One region of the Pseudomonas cistanchae genome, then DNA from elsewhere that is predicted to be linked to it. Evidence: riboswitches for the same ligand, from Rfam matches in the RefSeq annotation. Region 1 holds a riboswitch; the other holds the start of a gene.
What was found. A riboswitch is a leader RNA that binds a small molecule or an ion and turns the genes downstream of it on or off. The one in region 1 is predicted to bind cobalamin.
Positions count from the first base shown of each region.

Region 2: it holds a riboswitch for cobalamin, as region 1 does, so the genes downstream of both, ACX0MV_RS18430 (TonB-dependent receptor domain-containing protein) here and btuB (TonB-dependent vitamin B12 receptor) in region 1, are expected to answer to the same signal.

Region 1 covers NZ_JBTLWN010000003.1:387,971-397,268, reverse strand. Annotated here, with positions in the region: gene ACX0MV_RS11855 (response regulator) at 1-330, opposite strand, end outside; gene ACX0MV_RS11850 (methyl-accepting chemotaxis protein) at 366-1,100, opposite strand; gene ACX0MV_RS11845 (ATP-binding protein) at 1,577-3,748, opposite strand; cobalamin riboswitch at 3,985-4,239, shown strand; gene btuB (TonB-dependent vitamin B12 receptor) at 4,358-6,205, shown strand; gene ACX0MV_RS11835 (hypothetical protein) at 6,263-6,835, shown strand; gene cobO (cob(I)yrinic acid a,c-diamide adenosyltransferase) at 6,832-7,443, shown strand; gene ACX0MV_RS11825 (cobyrinic acid a,c-diamide synthase CobB) at 7,446-8,750, shown strand; gene bluB (5,6-dimethylbenzimidazole synthase) at 8,747-9,298, shown strand, end outside.
Region 2 covers NZ_JBTLWN010000007.1:65,448-74,745, forward strand. Annotated here, with positions in the region: gene nusB (transcription antitermination factor NusB) at 1-254, shown strand, start outside; gene thiL (thiamine-phosphate kinase) at 260-1,228, shown strand; gene ACX0MV_RS18400 (phosphatidylglycerophosphatase A family protein) at 1,221-1,751, shown strand; gene ACX0MV_RS18405 (substrate-binding periplasmic protein) at 1,769-2,497, shown strand; gene ACX0MV_RS18410 (retropepsin-like aspartic protease family protein) at 2,519-3,157, shown strand; gene ribA (GTP cyclohydrolase II) at 3,285-3,905, shown strand; gene ACX0MV_RS18420 (MFS transporter) at 3,902-4,318, shown strand; gene ACX0MV_RS18425 (cobalamin-binding protein) at 4,318-5,115, shown strand; gene ACX0MV_RS18430 (TonB-dependent receptor domain-containing protein) at 5,172-7,076, opposite strand; cobalamin riboswitch at 7,176-7,392, opposite strand; gene dxs (1-deoxy-D-xylulose-5-phosphate synthase) at 7,484-9,298, opposite strand, start outside.

The DNA of each region.
Region 1 (9,298 bases):
CTGCGGCTGGAATGGCTTGACGATCCAGGCTTTGGCCCCGGCCGCCTGGCCTTCGGCTTTCTTGCCCTGCTCGCTTTCGGTGGTGAGCATCATGATCGGCGTGAAGCGGTATTCGTTGCGGGTCTTGATCTCCTTCACCAGGCCGATGCCGTCGAGGTTGGGCATGTTCACGTCGCTGATGATCAGGTTGATCTTCTGGCCGTTGAGCTTGGTCAGCGCGTCGCGCCCGTCGACCGCCTCGATGACCTGATGGCCGGCGCCGGTCAGGGTCATCTTGACCAGCTGACGCATGGAGAGTGAGTCATCGACGATAAGGATTGTTTTGGCCATGGGGCGGGGCTCCGGCGGGTAGGCAAGGGGACGTATCAGAAAAAGGTGACTTCGTTCTGGCTGCTGCGGCCATTGGCGCCTGCAGGCTTGCCGCCGCGCTCTTCGTCGGTGGTGAACTGATGGCGCAGCTCGTCCAGCCACTGCTGCGGCCGGGCGATGATCGGGTCCTGCTGTTCGACGGCACGCTGCAGGCGCTCGAGGTCCAGCTGCAGGTGGTCGAGCATCTGGTCGGTACGGTCCTGGAACTGCAGGCTGACGACGATTTCCTGAATGTCGGCCTGGGTCGTGCGGGCGCCCTGTTGCAGATCGCGGGAGGTTTCGGTGAGTGACTCGAGGTTGCCGCTCAGGCTCTGCATAATTTCGCCGGCAACCTGGTCGAGGTAGCGCAGGTTGTTGACCTCATTGCTGGAGAGTTCATCGGCGGCGCTGACGGTGGAGCGGATGGCCTTGTTGATCTCGCCGACCTTTTCCACCATGCGCTGGCCGGTCTCTGCGGACAGGCTGGAGAGCTTGCGCACCTCATCGGCGACCACCGAGAAACCGCGGCCATATTCGCCGGCGCGGGCCGCCTCGATGGCGGCGTTGAGGGCGAGCAGGTTGGTCTGGCTGGCGATGTCCTGCACGTGCTTGGACATGGCCTGCAGTTCGCTGGCATAGCTGTTGAGGTGGCTGATGGTGGCGAGCAGTTCGTTCTTGTGCACGCTGGCGGCGTGGAAGGCGCTGGTGACTTCATCGAGGCTGCGCTGGGCCCGACGCAGGCTGTCGGTCATGCCGGTATCGCCGATCACGCCATCCGAGCGCACCAGGGTCTGTTCCAGGCCCTGCGCCAGGCTGGCGAAGCGCTCGAACAGCTGGCCGACGTTCTGGTTCAGCAGTTGACGCACCTGCCCGAGGTTCTGGTTCCAGGCTGGCAGTACGGCAATCAGCAGCGGCTCGCAGCTGGGCGGGGCGGGTGCTTCGATGGGCGCCTCGGCCGGTTCGAGCGCCGGTTTTTTCGGGCGCAGCAGCAGGGCGGCGATTGCCGCCAGTATGGCGCCGGCAGCTGCAACCCAGGGCAGGTCGAAACCAATGCCAGCCAGACAGACAACAATTCCCAACCACAGAGTGCAATAGGCCAACACGGCGACGTTCCCAGCGAGGTTCAAGTGCTGGAGACAATAGGACTCGCTGCGTCATGGCGAAATCGGGGAAACCCCTACATCACGTAGGGGGAAGAAACCGGCCAGCCGAGGGGTGTGGCGCTCGGCTATTCGCCGTCGAGCAGGCTGCGTACCCGCACGCTGAACTCTTCGATGCCGAACGGCTTGGTCAGCAGCGCCGTGCCAGGCAGCTTGATGGCCTGGTCGAGTCCGGGGTCCTTGGCGAAGCCGGTGATGAACAGCACCTTGGCATTTGGATGGATATCGCGGATCGCCTCGGCCAGGCGCATGCCGTTTATCGCGCCGGGCAGGCCGATGTCGGTGACGATCAGGTCGATGTGCGGCATCTTCTTGCTCTGCTTGAACGCCGAGGTGCTGTCGATGGCTGCCACGGCGCGGTAGCCCAGTTCGCGCAGCAGTTCGAAGACCAGCTGGCGGACCACGACTTCATCGTCCACCAGCAGCACCACTTCGCCCCTGGCCATTGGCAGATCGAGCATGGCGTTGATGTCCAGGGCATCGTGCTCCTGGCTTTCCGGCAGTTGCGGAAAGTACATGGTGACCGTGGTACCCACGCCCAACTGGCTGTGAATGCGCACCTGCCCGCCGGACTGCTGGGTAAAGCCGTAGATCATCGACAGGCCCAGGCCGGTGCCTTCGCCGGTCTGCTTGGTGGTAAAGAACGGGTCGAACGCGCGGGCCACCACCTCGGGCGACATGCCGGAACCGTTGTCGGTCACCGCAATGCTGACGTAGCCGCCGGGCGCGAGCTGGTATTCCATTGCCTGCTGTTCATCCAGCACCACATCGCGGGTTTCCATGATCAGCGCGCCGCCAAGCGGCATGGCGTCACGGGCGTTGATGGCCAGGTTGATCAGTGCGTTCTCGAGCTGGTTGGGGTCGCAAAGGATATTCTGCCGGGCGCCCAGCTTGCTCGTTACCGTAATGTTCGGCCCCACGGTACGGCGAATCAGTTCCTCGAGCTCGACCACCACCTGGCTCGACTGCAGCTGCTTGGGTTCCAGCGCCTGCTGGCGGGAAAACGCCAGCAGGCGATGGGTCAGCGCCGCCGCACGCTTCACGGTGCGCACCGCGAGGTTGTTGTAGCGCGCCAGGTCATTGAACTTGCCGCTGTCGATGCGCAGTTGCATCAGCTCCAGGCTGGTCATGATGCTGGCCAGCAGGTTGTTGAAGTCGTGGGCGATGCCGCCGGTCAACTGACCGACCGCTTCCATCTTCTGGCTCTGGCGCAGCTTCTCTTCGGCTTCGGCGCGCTGGCGCTGTTCCGATTCGAGTTTCTCGGTACGGTCGGCAACCCGCTGTTCGAGGGACTCGTTGGCTTCGCGCAGCGCCGCTTCGAGCTGCATGCGTTCGCGAATGTCCTCAACGGTGCCGTACCACTGCACGCATTCGCCGCGCACGTCCACATCAGGAAAGGCGCGAACCCGAAACCAGCCATAGCTGCCGGTCTTGGTGCACAGGCGCACCCGGACGTCGAGGGGTTTGTGGCTGATGATGCAATCAGCCCATTCCCCGTAGACGCGGGTGCGATCTTCGGTGTGGATCAACGCTCGCCAGTTACTGCCGAAGATGTCCGCACGGCCCAGCCCCGTGGCTTCCAGCCAGCGATCGTCGACATAGGTGATCTCACCACGGGCGTCGGCGCCCCAGAGCAGCTGCGGGTTGAGCCGCGCCGAGATGCGGTAGTGGCGCTCGCTCTGGCGCAGATTAGATTCGACGCTGACGATCCGCGCCATGGTGCGCTGGCGCTCCACTGCGGCGGCGATCAGGTTGGCGTAGCTCTGCAGGAAATCGATGTCGTTGTCGGTGAAGGCCCGTGGCACGCGGCTATCGACTTCAAGGATGCCAAACGGGGGTTCGTCTTCCGCGCCAAGGATGAGCACGTTGACGAACGCCTCGACGCCGTGGTCGAGAAGGAAATCGTGGTAACGAAAACGGGTTTCCGTGGCGACGTTGGCAGAAACGACCGGCGCGCGGGTGGCCAGTGAGTAGGCTTCCGGTGAGCCTGGGGATGCCGTCAGGCGAAGCTCGCCGACGATGCCGGGCTTCCAGTGGACGCCGGCACGGACCAGCAGGCTGTTGCCGTCGTTGCCGATCTGGATCACCTTCGCCAGGTCGGTATCCAAGGCTTCCCTGACCAATTTGCAGCTTTCAGCGAAGATTTTATCGAGGTCGTCGGACCGCAATGCAAACTTGCCGAACTCGGCCAGCACCTTCTGTTGGCGCAACAAGGTCTGATCGTCGTCTGTGATTTCCATAGTCCCGCTCTGCCATTGCATTCTTTTTGGACCCGCCCTGGCCGCTTTGTTCAGCCTAATTGCACAAAACCCTTTGCGCGGGCGCTGCGACATCCGTCAACACCGCCTTTGAAGGCGCGAGCCTATCAAAATGCGAGCCGCTCTTGAGCGGAAGCGGTGAGCAGTCGCGAAAAATAGCTGGCCAGCCGGCGCGCGAACAGATGCCCGAGTTTGACGCCATTGGCCCAAGTCTCTACCCTTCGCGCCTTGCAACAGGTGCCCCCGCGCAATGCGTCGAGGGGTGAAACAGGGAAGTCGGTGCGTTTGGCCTCAGCCGCCAACAATTCCGACGCTGCCCCCGCAACGGTAGACGAGTCAAACCGACGCTTTTTCAACCACTGTGCACTGCAGGTCTTCGATCTGCCGGCATGGGAAGGTGCGTTCGGTGGCGCTCTGGTTTTCCAGAGACGCCGCTCGTAAGCCCGGAGACCGGCCTGCTGCAGTCCATGGCACCGCGGAGGGCGTTGTCTGGCGTGTGGGCTGCGCCATTGCCAGCCCGTGCGTCGTCGTTCTCCGTATGCCTTTCCCAGCCTGTGTCGCCCGGGTGAGAGCGACGGAGCATACAACGCGATGAGCAAGACCCTTCTAGAGCCGACAGCCCTGGTGCTGTGCGGCCTCTGCTGCATTCCCCTGGCCCATGGGGCCGAACCCACCCACCTGGATGATCAGGTGGTGACCGCCACCCGCACCGCGCAGACCACTCGCCAGAGCCTGGCGGCGGTGACGCTGTTCGACCGTGCGCAGATCGAGCGCAGCCAGGCCAGCTCGGTGCCGGAACTGCTGCGCAGCGTGCCGGGTGTGTCCTTCAGCAACAACGGCGGGCCGGGCAAGAACAGTTCGCTGTTCATGCGCGGCACCGAGTCCGACCATGTGCTGGTGCTGATCGACGGGGTCAAGGCCGGTTCGGCGACCTCCGGCGGCGCCGCGTTGCAGGACCTGCCACTGGAGCTGATCGAACGGATCGAAGTGGTGCGCGGGCCGCGCTCCTCGCTGTACGGCTCGGAGGCGATTGGCGGGGTGATCCAGATATTCACCCGCAAGGGCGATGGCCGCGGCGTCAAACCGTTCTTGTCTGCCGGCTACGGCACCCATGACAGCTACAGCGGCGGTGCCGGGGTTTCCGGCGGCGATGGCAAGGCCTGGTACAGCCTGGGCGTCAGCGGTACGGACAGCGACGGGATCAACACCAAGCCACAGCAGGCCAGCGGTTACGAAAACGATGCCGATGGCTACCGCAACCTGTCCGGATCAGTGCGCGCCGGTTACCGCTTCGACAACGGCCTGGAGCTGGACGCCAACCTGCTGCACGCCAAGGGCCACAACGACTATGACCAGGTCAACCGCACCCGCACCTCGGGCTTTCGCGCCAACGCCGACAGCCTGTCGAGGGTCGTCGGCACTCGCGCGCGTTTCTCGCCATTGCAACCCTGGCAGGTCACCCTGCAGGCCGGACGCAGCGAAGACAAATCCGACGCCTACCTGGACGGGCGCTTCAGCTCGCGCTTCGACACCCGCCGCGACACCTTCAGCTGGCAGAACGACCTGAGCCTGGCGGCCGGGCACAGCCTGATCGTTGGTCTCGATTATCAGCTTGATGAGGTCAACGGCAGCACTGCTTACGCCGAGGACTCCCGCGACAACAGCGGCGCCTTCGTCCAGTACCTCGGCGAGGTGGGCAGGCACGACTGGCAGCTGTCGTTGCGCCGCGACGACAACCAGCAGTTCGGCAAACACGACACCGGCAACCTCGCTTATGGCTACGCCCTGACCGACCGGCTGAGCGCGACGGTGAGCTACGGCACGGCGTTCAAGGCGCCGACCTTCAACGAGCTGTACTTTCCCGATTACGGCAACCCGCAACTGGATGCGGAAACCTCACGCAGCCTCGAAGTCGGCCTGGCCGGCGAGCAGGAGTGGGGCACCTGGGCGGTCAATGCGTTTCGCACCCGCGTCGACGACCTGATTGCCTACGACTCGAGCATCCAGGCGCCGGCCAATATCGACAAGGCGCGCATTCGCGGCGTCGAGCTGGTGCTCGGCAGCCAGCTGCTCGGGGTGGACTGGAACGCCAACTACACCCTGATGGAGCCGGAAAACAGCGCCGACGGTGCCAACGCCGGCAACGAGCTGGCGCGCCGGGCCAAGCAGATCTTCAACCTGGATCTGGACCGTCGCCTCGGCGCGTTCAACCTCGGCGCCAGCCTGCATGCCGAGGGTCAGCGCTACGACGACCTGGCCAACACCAAGGAACTGTCTGGCTACGCGACCCTGGACCTGCGTGGCGAATACCGCCTCACCCCCGAATGGCGCCTGCAAACCCGGGTGGCCAACCTGCTGAATGCCGATTACGAAACCGCCGAGGGCTATAACCAGCCCGGCCAGGCGGTGTATTTCAGCGTTCGATACCAAGCCCTCTAACCGCGACCGGCGCGTGTCGGCATTCGGCCGCTGCGCGCCTCAACAAGGAGCTACAGGATGAATCTGACACCGCGTACCCAACTGCTGCTCGGCCTGGCCCTGGCCGCGCTGATGGCCATGACCCGTGGTCAGCACTTCGCCACGGTCAACCTGCCCAGCGCCTCCTGGGCGGTGTTTTTCCTGGCGGGCGTGCTGCTCAAGCCGCGCTGGGTATTTCCGGCGCTGTTCATCGAAGCGTCGTTGCTGGATTTCGCCGCGATTCAATGGGCGGGCGTGAGCGACTGGTGCATGTCGCCGGCCTACTGGATGCTGGTGCCGGCCTACGGTTCGCTGTGGCTGGGTGGGCGCCTGTATGCCCGCTGGCACCGTGATCAGCCTGGCAGCCTTCTGCTGCTGGCGGCGGTCGTCGCGGTCAGCGCCCTGGTCTGCTACCTGTTTTCCGGCGGCGGCTTCCTGTTCTTCTCCGGCCGCTATCCCGAGCCGAGCCTGGCAGTGCTGGCAGAACGCATTGCCGTGTATTACCCGCGCTACCTGGGCAACCTGGCATTGTACGTCGGCCTGGCGACGCTGCTGTATGTCGGCGCGCGCTCCTGGCAACTGCTGCAGCGCCGCGCCGAGGCCAAGCGATGAGCGAGTCGGCCGAACGCGATGCCCGGCACAAGGCGCGCATGGAACGGAAAAAGGCCCTGATCGACGAAAAGATCGCCCAGGCCCAGGACGAATACGGCCTGCTGCTGGTGCACAGCGGCAACGGCAAGGGCAAGAGCAGCTCGGCCTTCGGCATGGTGGCGCGCGCCCTCGGCCATGGCTTCAAGGTCGGCGTGGTGCAGTTCATCAAGGGCGCGGCCAGCACCGGCGAGGAAACCTTCTTCCGGCGCTTTCCCGATGAGGTCAGCTACCACGTGATGGGCGAGGGTTTCACCTGGGAAACCCAGGACCGTCAGCGCGACATCGACAAGGCGCAGCAGGCCTGGGCGGTGGCGCGCCAGTTGCTGAGCGACCCGGCCATCGGCCTGGTGGTGCTCGATGAGCTGAACATCGCCCTGAAATACGGCTACCTGGAGCTGGACACGGTGCTCGCCGACATCGAAGCCCGGCCGCTGCTGCAACACGTGGTGGTGACGGGGCGTGGTGCGCTGCCGGGCATGATCGAGGCGGCCGACACCGTCACCGAGATGAGCCTGGTTAAACATGCCTTCAAGGCCGGCGTCAAAGCGCAGAAAGGTGTCGAGTATTGAGCATGAATCCCAGAGCGTGCCCGGCGCTGCTGATCGCCGCACCGGCCTCGGGCCAGGGCAAGACCACCGTCACCGCCGCCCTGGCGCGCCTGCATACGCGCCAGGGCAAGCGGGTGCGGGTGTTCAAGTGCGGGCCGGATTTTCTCGACCCGATGATCCTCGCCCGCGCCAGCGCCGCGCCGGTGTACCAGCTCGACCTGTGGATGGTCGGTGAGGCCGATAGCCGGCGTTTGCTGTGGCAGGCGGCAGGCGAGGCCGACCTGATTCTGATCGAAGGGGTGATGGGGCTGTTCGATGGCTCACCGTCCGCCGCCGATCTGGCGCGCCGCTTCGGCGTGCCGGTGCTGGCGGTGATCGACGCCTCAGCCATGGCTCAGACGTTCGCCGCGCTGGCCCATGGCCTGGCAACCTTCCAGGCCGATCTGCCGTTTTCCGGCGTGCTGGGCAACCGGGTCGGCAGCGCGCGCCACGGCGAGATGCTGCGCGATGCGCTGCCCGCGTCGATCCGCTGGTACGGTGCCTTGCCGCGCAGCGCCGAGGTCGAATTGCCGAGTCGTCACCTGGGCCTGATTCAGGCCGAGGAACTCGCCGATTTGGACGCCCGCCTGGACGCCGCAGCCGATGCCCTGGCGGCGAGTGCCGATGTCGGCCTGCCGCCCGCGGTCGAGTTTGCCGCCGCCGCGCCGCGTGCCCTGGTGCCGCTGCTGGCCGGTGTGCGCATCGGCGTGGCGCGCGACAGTGCTTTTGCTTTTCTCTACCAGGCCAACCTCGACCTGCTGCGCGAGCTGGGCGCCGAGTTGCGGTTTTTCTCACCGCTGGTCGACAGCGAACTGCCGGAGGTCGACAGCCTTTACCTGCCCGGCGGTTACCCCGAATTGCATCTGCAACGGCTTGCCGCCAACCAGGCCATGGCCACGGCAATTCGCGCCCACCATGCTGCCGGCAAGCCGATCCATGCCGAGTGCGGTGGCATGCTCTATTTATTCGAGCGGCTGACCGACAAAGCGGGCGACAGCGCGCCGATGCTCGGCCTGCTGCCAGGCGAGGCCAGCCTGCAACCGCGCCTTACCGCGCTGGCCTTGCAGGACACGCAACTGGCGGAAGGCCGTCTGCGCGGCCACACCTTTCACCATTCGGCGCTGAGCACGGCGCTGACGCCGATTGCCCACGGTGAATGTCCGAACTACCGGCGCACCGCCGAGGCGGTGTATCGCGTCGGCCGGCTGACAGCCTCGTACATCCACTTTTACCTGCCATCCGATCCCGCTGCAGCCGCCGCGCTGTTTCTGCCAAGGCAGCGCTCATGAGCGCCCATGCGTTCAGCCCAGAGGAACGCGCGGCGGTGTACCGGGCCATCGCCGAGCGCCGCGACATGCGTCACTTCAGCGGCGGTGAGGTGGCGCCCGAGGTGCTGGCCCGGCTGCTCGAGGCCGCGCACCAGGCGCCCAGTGTGGGCCTGATGCAGCCCTGGCGGTTTATCCGCATCACCCGGCCGCACCTGCGCGACACCATCCATGGCCTGGTCGAGGCCGAGCGGGTACGCACCGCCGAGGCCCTCGGCGAGCGCAGCGATGCATTCATGCGGCTCAAGGTCGAGGGCATTCGCGACTGCGCCGAGCTGCTGGTAGTGGCATTGATGGAAGGGCGTGAGGCGCACGTCTTCGGTCGCCGCACGCTGCCGGAGATGGACCTGGCGTCCGTTGCCTGCGCCATTCAGAATCTCTGGCTGGCCGCCCGCGCCGAAGGTCTTGGCATGGGCTGGGTGTCGCTGTTCGAGCCGGCCGCGCTGGCCGAGCTGCTCGGCATGCCGCCCGGCAGCACGCCGGTCGCGCTGCTGTGCCTGGGCCCGGTCGAG
Region 2 (9,298 bases), on a different contig from region 1:
AGATCGACGGCGCCTTCGAACCGTTGCTTGATCGTCCGATCGCCGAGATCGATCCGGTCGAGCTGGCAATCCTGCGCCTGTCGACCTTCGAACTGAAAAACCGCATCGATGTGCCGTACCGCGTGGTGATCAACGAAGGCATCGAACTGGCCAAGGTATTCGGCGCCACCGACGGACACAAATTCGTCAACGGCGTGCTGGATAAGCTCGCGCCGCAGCTGCGCGCGGTTGAAGTTCGCGACCACAAGCGTTAAGACCCTTGGGCGAGTTCGAGCTGATTCGCCACTACTTCGCCGCCGCGCCCTGTGCGCAAGGTGGCGAGGGTGTGGCGCTGGGCATTGGCGATGACGGTGCCTTGCTCGATTTGTCGCCGGGCGAACAGCTGGCGATTTCCACCGACACCCTGGTTGCCGGGGTGCACTTCCCCGAATCCTGCGACCCCTTTCTGCTTGGCCAGCGTGCCCTCGGCGTTTCGGTCAGCGACCTGGCGGCGATGGGCGCCACACCGATTGGCTTCACCCTGGCCATCACCCTGCCGAATGCCGATGCCGCCTGGCTGCAGGCCTTCGCCTCCGGGCTTGATCGGATGGCACAGGCGTGCGCCATTCGCTTGATCGGCGGCGATACCACCCGCGGCCCCCTGAGCCTGACGTTGAGCGTGTTCGGCCGTGTACCCAGCGGCATGGCCCTGACTCGCGGCGGCGCTCAGGAGGGTGATCTGCTTTGCGTGGGCGGTGATCTGGGCGATGCGGCGGGCGCTCTACCGCTGGTGTTGGGGCAGCGCGAGGCACCGGCGGCAATCGCCGAGCCCCTGCTGGCGCGCTACTGGGCGCCGCAACCACAGCTTGCACTTGGTCAGGCGCTGCGTGGCAATGCGACGGCCGCGCTGGATATTTCCGATGGGCTGCTTGCCGATTGCGGTCATATCGCCACGGCTTCTCAGGTAGCGTTACAGATCGACCAGGCGCGTGTTCCACTCTCCGCCGCGCTGATAGCTCTTGCCGGGCAGGAAGCCGCTCTGCACTATGCTTTGGCCGGTGGCGACGATTACCTGCTGGCGTTCACGCTGCCGGTGGCTCGGTTGCTCGATATGCAGGCTGCTGGCTGGCCCGTTCGTGTCATTGGCCGCGTTGTCGCCGGCGTCGGTGTGCAGCTGTTGGATGCCGATGGCCTGGAGATTCGCCCGCCGCGCAGCGGCTACCAACATTTTGGACTTTCTAGTGACTGATAATCCCAACCAGGTTCCTGCCGAGTTCGTGCCACCTTCCGTATGGCGCAATCCCTGGCATTTCATCGCCTTCGGTTTCGGCTCGGGTACCTTGCCGAAAGCACCGGGTACCTGGGGTTCACTGGTGGCGCTGCCGTTCATTCCACTGCTGCAGATGCTGCCCGACTGGGGCTACTGGCTGACACTCGGGATCGCCATGCTGTTCGGCGTGTGGCTGTGCGGCAAGGTCACCGCTGACCTGCGCGTGCACGATCACGAGGGCATTGTCTGGGATGAGATGGTCGGCATGTGGATCACCCTGTGGCTGGTGCCCGAGGGATGGGGCTGGTTGCTGCTAGGCTTTCTGGTGTTCCGCTTGTTCGATGTGATCAAGCCCTGGCCGATCAGCTGGATCGACCGCCACGTGCACGGTGGGTTTGGCATCATGCTCGACGACGTGCTGGCCGGCGTGTTCGCCTGGCTGGCGATGCAAGGGCTCGTCTGGGGCTGGAGTCACGGTGTTGCTACGGCGCTCGGGTTCTGAGCGTGCTGGGGTCCGCTATGAGAAGTTGGTGGTTCGTTGTGCTGATTGCCGCGCTGTGTGCCATCAACGCGCGCGCCGAGCAGCCTCTGCCGGAGGAAATACGCCTGGCCAGCGAGGCGTGGGAAGGCCACACCGGCGCCGACGGCAAGGGCATGGCATGGGATATCCTGCGCCTGGTGTTCGAGCCGGCAGGCATCAAGCTGACGATCCAGAGCGTGCCCTATATGCGCTCCATCGGACTGGTCCAGCGGGGTGAAGCCGATGCCTGGGTGGGCTCCTACCGCGATGAAGTCGACACTGGCGTGGTCTATCCGCACTGGCATTACGATGCAGATCAGATCAGCGCCCTGAGTTTGCGCGAGCGCCCGGTCCCGACTTTGGCGACCTTGAAGGACTTCCGCCTGGTATGGATGCGCGGCTACGAATATCAGCGTTATTTGCCAAACCTGAAGCAGTACCAGGAAGTTCATCGGCGTAACAGTATTCTGGACATGCTCAACCACCAGCGCGCCGATTTCTACATCGATGCCCGCAGCGAGATTGATGATCTGCTGCGCGATGCCGGTGGCGAGTCGCGCTATCGGGTCACCGACCTGACCAGCCTGCCGGTTTATCTGGGGTTCGCGGATAACCCGCGGGGCCGCGCGTTGGCCCGGTTGTATGATCAGCGTATGGCGGAATTGGTCAGTCAGGACCGTTTTCAGCCGATCTTCAAACGCTGGCAGCAACCGTATCCCTTCGATTGAGGAACGAGACGTTTGGCTTACTTGCTGAAGTTATTCTGCGCGGCGCTGGCCTTGAGCGCTTCCACACTTGGCGTCGCTGCGTCGCAGGTGTTGGTGGTGGGGCTGTTCCCCGGTGCGGCGGTGCTCAATGTCGATGGCCAGCGCAAGCTGGTGAAGGTCGGCGAAACCGGACCTGGCGGGGTCGTGGTGATCAGCGCGGACAGCCGCGGTGCGGTGCTTCGGGTTGACGGTGTGGAGCGCAGCTACGGGCTCGCTCGGGAATACAGCGAGGGCTTCGCCGCGCCGGTCACGCGCCAGCTGAGTATCGCCAAAGGCATTGGCGGGCATTATTGGGTCGCCGGCTCGGTCAACAGCCAGCCCGTGCAGTTTCTGGTGGACACCGGCGCCACCTCAATTGCCCTGAACGATTCGCACGCTCGCCGGCTGGGCATCGACTACCGCGTCACCGGCCGCCCGCTCACGGTCAATACCGCCAGCGGCACCGCGCGCGGCTGGAGAGTCGATCTCAACAGCGTCAAGGTTGGCACCATCGAACTGCTCGGCGTCGAGGCCGTGGTGCTGGAAGGCAACTCGCCGGGCGAAGCCCTGCTCGGCATGAGCTTCCTCAGTCGCGTTGGCTGGCGCGTCGAACAGGACATGCTGGTGCTGGAATCCAAGTAATAGAGTCGCATTGAAGCGCGCAGCCATTCGATCCTTATCATCGACAATTCAGGCTGACCGGCCGCCAGAGCCTGCTGTTACAATGCGCCGCTCGTATTTCCTCCGTTTTCCTACCTAGGAGCATCCGGTGTCTGTCGTGTTCGTCGCCGCCTCCCTACTGCCTACGCCGTTCGGCACCTTCACCATGCATGGCTTTCTTGAAGAGGCCACCGGCAAGGAGCACGTCGCCCTGACCTTTGGCGATGTCAGCGATGGTGCCCCGGTACTTGGACGCCTGCATTCCGAATGCCTGACCGGTGACGCGCTGTTCAGCCTGCGCTGCGATTGCGGGTTCCAGCTAGAAGCGGCGTTGCGGGCGATTGCCAGCGAAGGCCGTGGCGTGCTGCTGTATCTGCGTCAGGAAGGCCGCGGTATTGGTCTGTTGAACAAGATCCGCGCCTACGAGCTGCAGGACGGCGGCGCCGATACCGTGGAAGCCAACGAGCGTCTGGGCTTCGGGGCTGACCAGCGCGATTATGCGATCTGCCAGCCGATGCTCGATCACCTCGGCATCCGCTCGCTCAAGCTGATGACCAATAACCCGCGTAAGGTCAAAGCGCTGGGCGACATGGGTGTCCGGGTCTCGGCGCGGGTGCCGCTGCAGATCGATCATAACCCGCACAACCAGAAGTACCTCGCGACCAAGGCCGGCAAGCTCGGGCACATGCTCGGCAGCCTGCACCAGGGCGAGGTCGAGGAAAGCCTGTGACCCGCAGCCAGGTGCGCCTCCGCCTGGCGCTGGCGTGGTGGCGTCAGCTGGGCTACACCCTGGCGCCGCTGTTGCTGCTCAATGTGCTGTTCGGCGCAGGCCAGCAAACCGGGGTGATGACCATGCCGCTGTTCATCGCCGGCCTGGCCTCGATGTTCGTCAGCCTGCCACTGTTCGGCGCCTACAAGCGGGCTCTGGTCGCGACTGAGAAGGCTCTGGATACCGAGGCGGAACCCGCCGCCTGGCTGGAACTGGCACGCTGCCGGCGCCTGGCCTTTCTCGGCGCCGGCCTGCCGGCCTGGGTCGCCGCCGTCGCGGTGCTCGGCGGATTGGAAGCCATCCCCCTGATGCTGCTGGCGCTGTCCAGCGTCGTGCTGCTCTGTCTCTACCGTATTCCCCGTCAGCTCGGCTGATGATTCGTCTGTTCGCCTGTCTACTCGGCTTGCTGGCGTGGCCGGCGCTGGCCGTCGAACGGGTCGTCAGCCTGGCGCCGTCCTTGAGCGAGATCGTTCTCGAACTCGGTGCCGCCGATCTGTTGGTCGGGGTATTGGACGGCGGCGAGCGGCCGCCGGCCCTGGCCCACGTTCCTTCGGTGGGCCGCTACGGCCAGCTGGAAATCGAGAGCCTGCTGCAGCTGCAGCCCGACCTGATTCTGCTCTGGCCGGACAGCATCAGCGCTGCGCAGCGCGAGCAATTGCAGCGTTTCGGCATCCCGTTGTTGATCACCGAACCGCGCAAGCTGGCGCACCTGGCCCAACAGTTCGACGAAATAGGCGCACGGCTCGGCCGGACAGAGCAGGGCCGGCGCCTGCGTGAGGAATTCAGCACGCACCTGGCGGCTCTCAGCGCACGTTATCGCCGCGAGCAACCCGTGCGGGTGTTCTATCAGCTCTGGGACAAACCGCTGTACACCATTGGCGGCCAGCAGATCATCAGCGATGCCTTGCGAGTCTGTGGCGGTGAAAACGTCTTCGCCGATCTCGAATTGCCGGCCCCGCAGGTCAGTATCGAAAGCGTGCTGCAGCGCGACCCCGAGGTAATCATCGCCGGCACGGCCGAACAGCTCCACGCCTGGCAGCGCTGGCCACAGTTAACCGCAGTGGCACGTGACCAGCTCTGGCAGGTCCCCAATAAAGGCCTGGAGCGGCCGAGCTTCCAGATGCTGGCGGCAACGGAACAGCTGTGCGAGCTGCTGGCCAAGGCGCGGTGACAGGGGCAGCCTGATAGCCCGAGGCGCTGCCGGGTCGCCGGCAAGCAGTCGCAGTGCTAGAGCTTCGGCGTCCAGGTCAGCGAGAGCAGGCCACTACGGCCTTCTTCGCGGAAACCGAAACGAGTCACGCTGCTGAAAAACTCATCATTCGGTCGTGGATAGGTGGCCTGGGCGTACGCCTTGTCCAGCAGGTTGTCGACCTTGACCTGCCAGAGCAACTCCTCGGTCATCCGCCAACTGCCGCGCAGGCCGAGCAGGCCGTAACCGGCCACTTCAAGGGTGTTGCCGGTGTTGTCGTAACGACGAGAGACCGCTTGCCAGCCAAGACCCACACCGAAGTCGCCGAACTGGCGGTCGAGGTCGACGCTCAGGTTGCGTTTGGCGCGGCGGGGCAGGGTATGGCCGGTCTCGCGGTCGCGCGGGTCGACCCAGCCGGCGGCCACGACCGTCTGCCAGCCGAACATGTCTCGGCGCACGCTCAGTTCAAGGCCTTGCAAGCGCGCCTCGCCAATGTTCTGCGGCTGGCTGAAAAAGGTCACCGGATCGCTGACAACTGCTATCAGGTCCTCTACCTCGGTGCGATAGGCCGACACGCTCCATTGCGTATTCAGATGCTCGCCGCGCAGTTGTACCTCGACGGTTTTCGAGCGTTCCGGGGTCAGTTTCGAGTTGCCGCCATAGAACATGTCTGTCGGGAAATACAGGTCGTTGAAGGTGGGCGCGTGAAAGCCTTCACCGTAGCTGAGGATCAGGTCCGTCCGCTGATCGAGATTCACCGTCAGTGCCGCGTTGAGTGTTTCCTCACTGCCGAACTGCTCGTTGTCGTCGTGGCGTAATCCGATTTCGCTGGCGAAGCCGTTACCTTGATAGCGGTGCTGAACGAAAACCGCCTTATTCCAGCGTTCGGTCTGGCTGAATGCCGTGCTGCTGGTCAGGCGATCTTCGTACCAGTCGGCGCCCAGCAGCAGTTGCTGCGTGTCGCTCACGCGCAGGGTATTCAGCCAGTTGAGCGAGTCGCGGTAGGAGTTGAAGGCGAAATTGTTGGAGGCGTTGAACGCATCGCTGTTTTCGCTTTTGTCCTCGATATGGCCAAGTTCCAGGCGGCTGGTCCAAGTGTCCAGCAGCGCTGCTTCGAGATGACCGGTGACGCTGGAAAGACTGAAGCGTTCGCTCGGGTTGCCGGGTTCAAAACTGAACACATCGTCATATTCGGTATTGCCGCTTTGATGGAGTGCATTCAGGCCAGCGCTCAGACGCTCGTTGAACCGATGCTGTAGGTTCAGGTTGAGGGCTTTGCGGCGTATGCCGTCGTGGTCCGCATCGCGCCCGCGCGAGTCTTCGGAGCGGTCGAACCCTGCCGACTCGTCAAGGCTGGCGCCCAGGTCGAAACGGGTGGTGGCATTTCCGCCGGATAGGCCGAGGTTGCGTTCGAAGCGTTGCTGGGTTCCCGCCGCCAGCTGCAGTCGCGGCTGCAGGCCGGCTTCGCCACGCCGGGTGAATATCTGAATCACCCCGCCGATGGCATCGGCGCCATAGAGGGCGGAGCGCGGGCCGCGAACCACTTCCACCCGCTCGATCTGCTCCGTACTCAGAAACTCAAGTCGGGCCAGGCCACTGGCGGCCGCATTGAGACGAACTCCGTCGATCAACACCAGCGTCTGGTTGGAGTTGGCGCCCCTCAGGAACACGCTGGTCAGGCTGCCACGCCCGCCGTTCTGCACGATCGAAACGCCGGGAACGCGCGCAAGCAGCTCGGTCACACTGCGCGCCTGCAGTCGCTCGATATCGGCACGGGTGAATACGCTGGTCGCTGCGGTCGCTTGCTGACGGGCTTCGGTCTGGCGACCGGAAGTCACCACCAGAGCGGGGAGTTTGAGCGCATCCAGCGATGCACTGGAATCATCGCCGTGGGCAATCAGTGGCAGCAAGGCCACGGCCAGGGCAATCGGGGAGCACTTCATCGATAGATCCTCAAAAGATGGAAAACTTTTGAGGAGGGCAGGGGCAAGCACGGCAAGGAGGCGACAGCCAGCGCTTGACGGTGATGCCCTCCGCAACACCAGTCACTTCGCGCCGAGGCAGGTCTCCGGGCTGCCGACTACACCTTGCCACCTTCCCAGGCGAACCCAGTGGTCTTGGCGAAAGGCTGCGCTTGCGCGCTGTCGGTTACCGTTGCGGGGGCAGCGCAGGCTTTGCGACGGTCGTGATCGACAGCGGCGCACCTGCTTCCCTTTTCACGCTGCTGGTTTGGCAGCGACCTCGGACAAGTAAAACGCGCGCACCTTAAACGCACGCGAGGGCTAAAGCAATTCAGCTGGCAGGGCGGACCAACCGCGTTAGCGCATGTCCGCCTGTGGCCGGCAGCTCATCACGCTTGCAGCATGGCCATGCGCTGGCGGACCGCCGCTTCTATACCCGCAGCATCCAGCCCGCATTCGGCGAGCATCTGTGCCGGTTTGGCGTGCTCGACGTAGTAATCCGGCAAGCCCAGGTGCAGTACCGGCTTGAGCAGGTTTTCGCGGGCAAGGAATTCGCTGACCGCGCTGCCGGCGCCGCCCATCACGCTGTTCTCTTCAATCGTCACCAGCAGCTCGTGGCTGTCGGCCAGCTGGCGCACCAGCGCTTCGTCGAGCGGTTTGACAAAGCGCATATCGACCACGGTAGCGTCGAGCGCTTCACCGACCTTGAACGCCTCGCTCAGCTGTACGCCGAATACCAGCAGCGCCGCTTGGTTGCCTTGACGGCGGACGACGCCCTTGCCGATTTCCAATGGCTCCAGGCCCGGCTCGATAGCCGCGTTGGGACCACTGCCGCGTGGATAGCGAACCGCCGCCGGGCCGTCGAACAAGTGGCCGGTGGTGAGCATGCGGCGCAGCTCGTTTTCATTGCTCGGCGTCATCACCAGCATGCCGGGGATGCAGCGCAGGTAGGACAGATCGAAGCTGCCGGCGTGAGTCGGGCCGTCTTCGCCGACCAGGCCGGCGCGGTCGATGGCGAACAGTACGTCGAGGTGCTGCACCGCAACGTCATGGATCAGTTGGTCGTAAGCGCGCTGCAGGAACGTCGAGTAGATCGCCACCACCGGTTTCGCGCCATCGCAGGCCATGCCGGCGGCGAGGGTCACGGCGTGCTGCTCGGCGATGGCCACGTCGAAATAACGCTCCGGGTAGCGTTCGCTGAACGCCACCAGGTCGGAGCCTTCCTTCATCGCCGGGGTGATGCCGACCAGGCGCGGGTCGGCCGCGGCCATGTCGCACAGCCACTGGCCGAACACGCTGGAGTATTTCGGCCCGCTGGGCTGCTTCTGAACGCAGGGCGCAGCTGGCGACACCTTGACCGGTTCGAGCTTGGTGATGGCGTGATAGCCGATCGGGTCGACCTCGGCGGGCGCGAAGCCCTTGCCCTTCTTGGTGATCACATGGAGGAACTGCGGGCCATCGAGGTCGCGCATGTTGCGCAGGGTGGCGAGCAGGATCGGCAGGTCATGACCGTCGATGGGGCCGATGTAATTCCAGCCCAGCTCCTCGAACAGCGTGCCGGGGACCAGCATGCCCTTGGCGTGTTCTTCGGTCTTGCGGGCGATTTCCCAGGCGCCGGGCAGGCGCGAGAGGATTTTCTTGCTGCCCTCGCGCATGCTCGCGTAGGTGCGGCTGGAGAGAATCTTGGCCAGGTAGTTGGACAGGCCGCCGACGTTCTGCGAGATCGACATGTCATTGTCGTTGAGGATCACCAGCATGTTGGCGTTGACGTCGCTGGCGTGGTTGAGCGCCTCGAAGGCCATGCCCGCGGTCAGGGCGCCGTCGCCGATCACCGCGACCGCCTTGCGCTTGCTGCCCTGCAGGCGCGCGGCGATGGCCATGCCCAGCGCCGCACTGATGCTGGTGCTGGAATGGCCGACGCCAAAGGTGTCGTACTCGCTCTCGACGCGCCGCGGAAAGGCGGCAATACCGTCCTTCTGGCGCAGGCTGCCCATGCGCTCGCGACGGCCGGTGAGGATCTTGTGCGGATAGGCCTGGTGGCCGACATCCCATACCAGACGGTCGTCCGGCGTATCGAAAACGTAGTGCAGCGCGATGGTCAGTTCGACCACGCCCAGGCCCGCGCCGAAGTGGCCGCCGGTCTGCCCCACCGTGTACAGCAGGTACTGGCGCAATTCGTCGGCCAGGGTTTCCAGCTCGGCCTC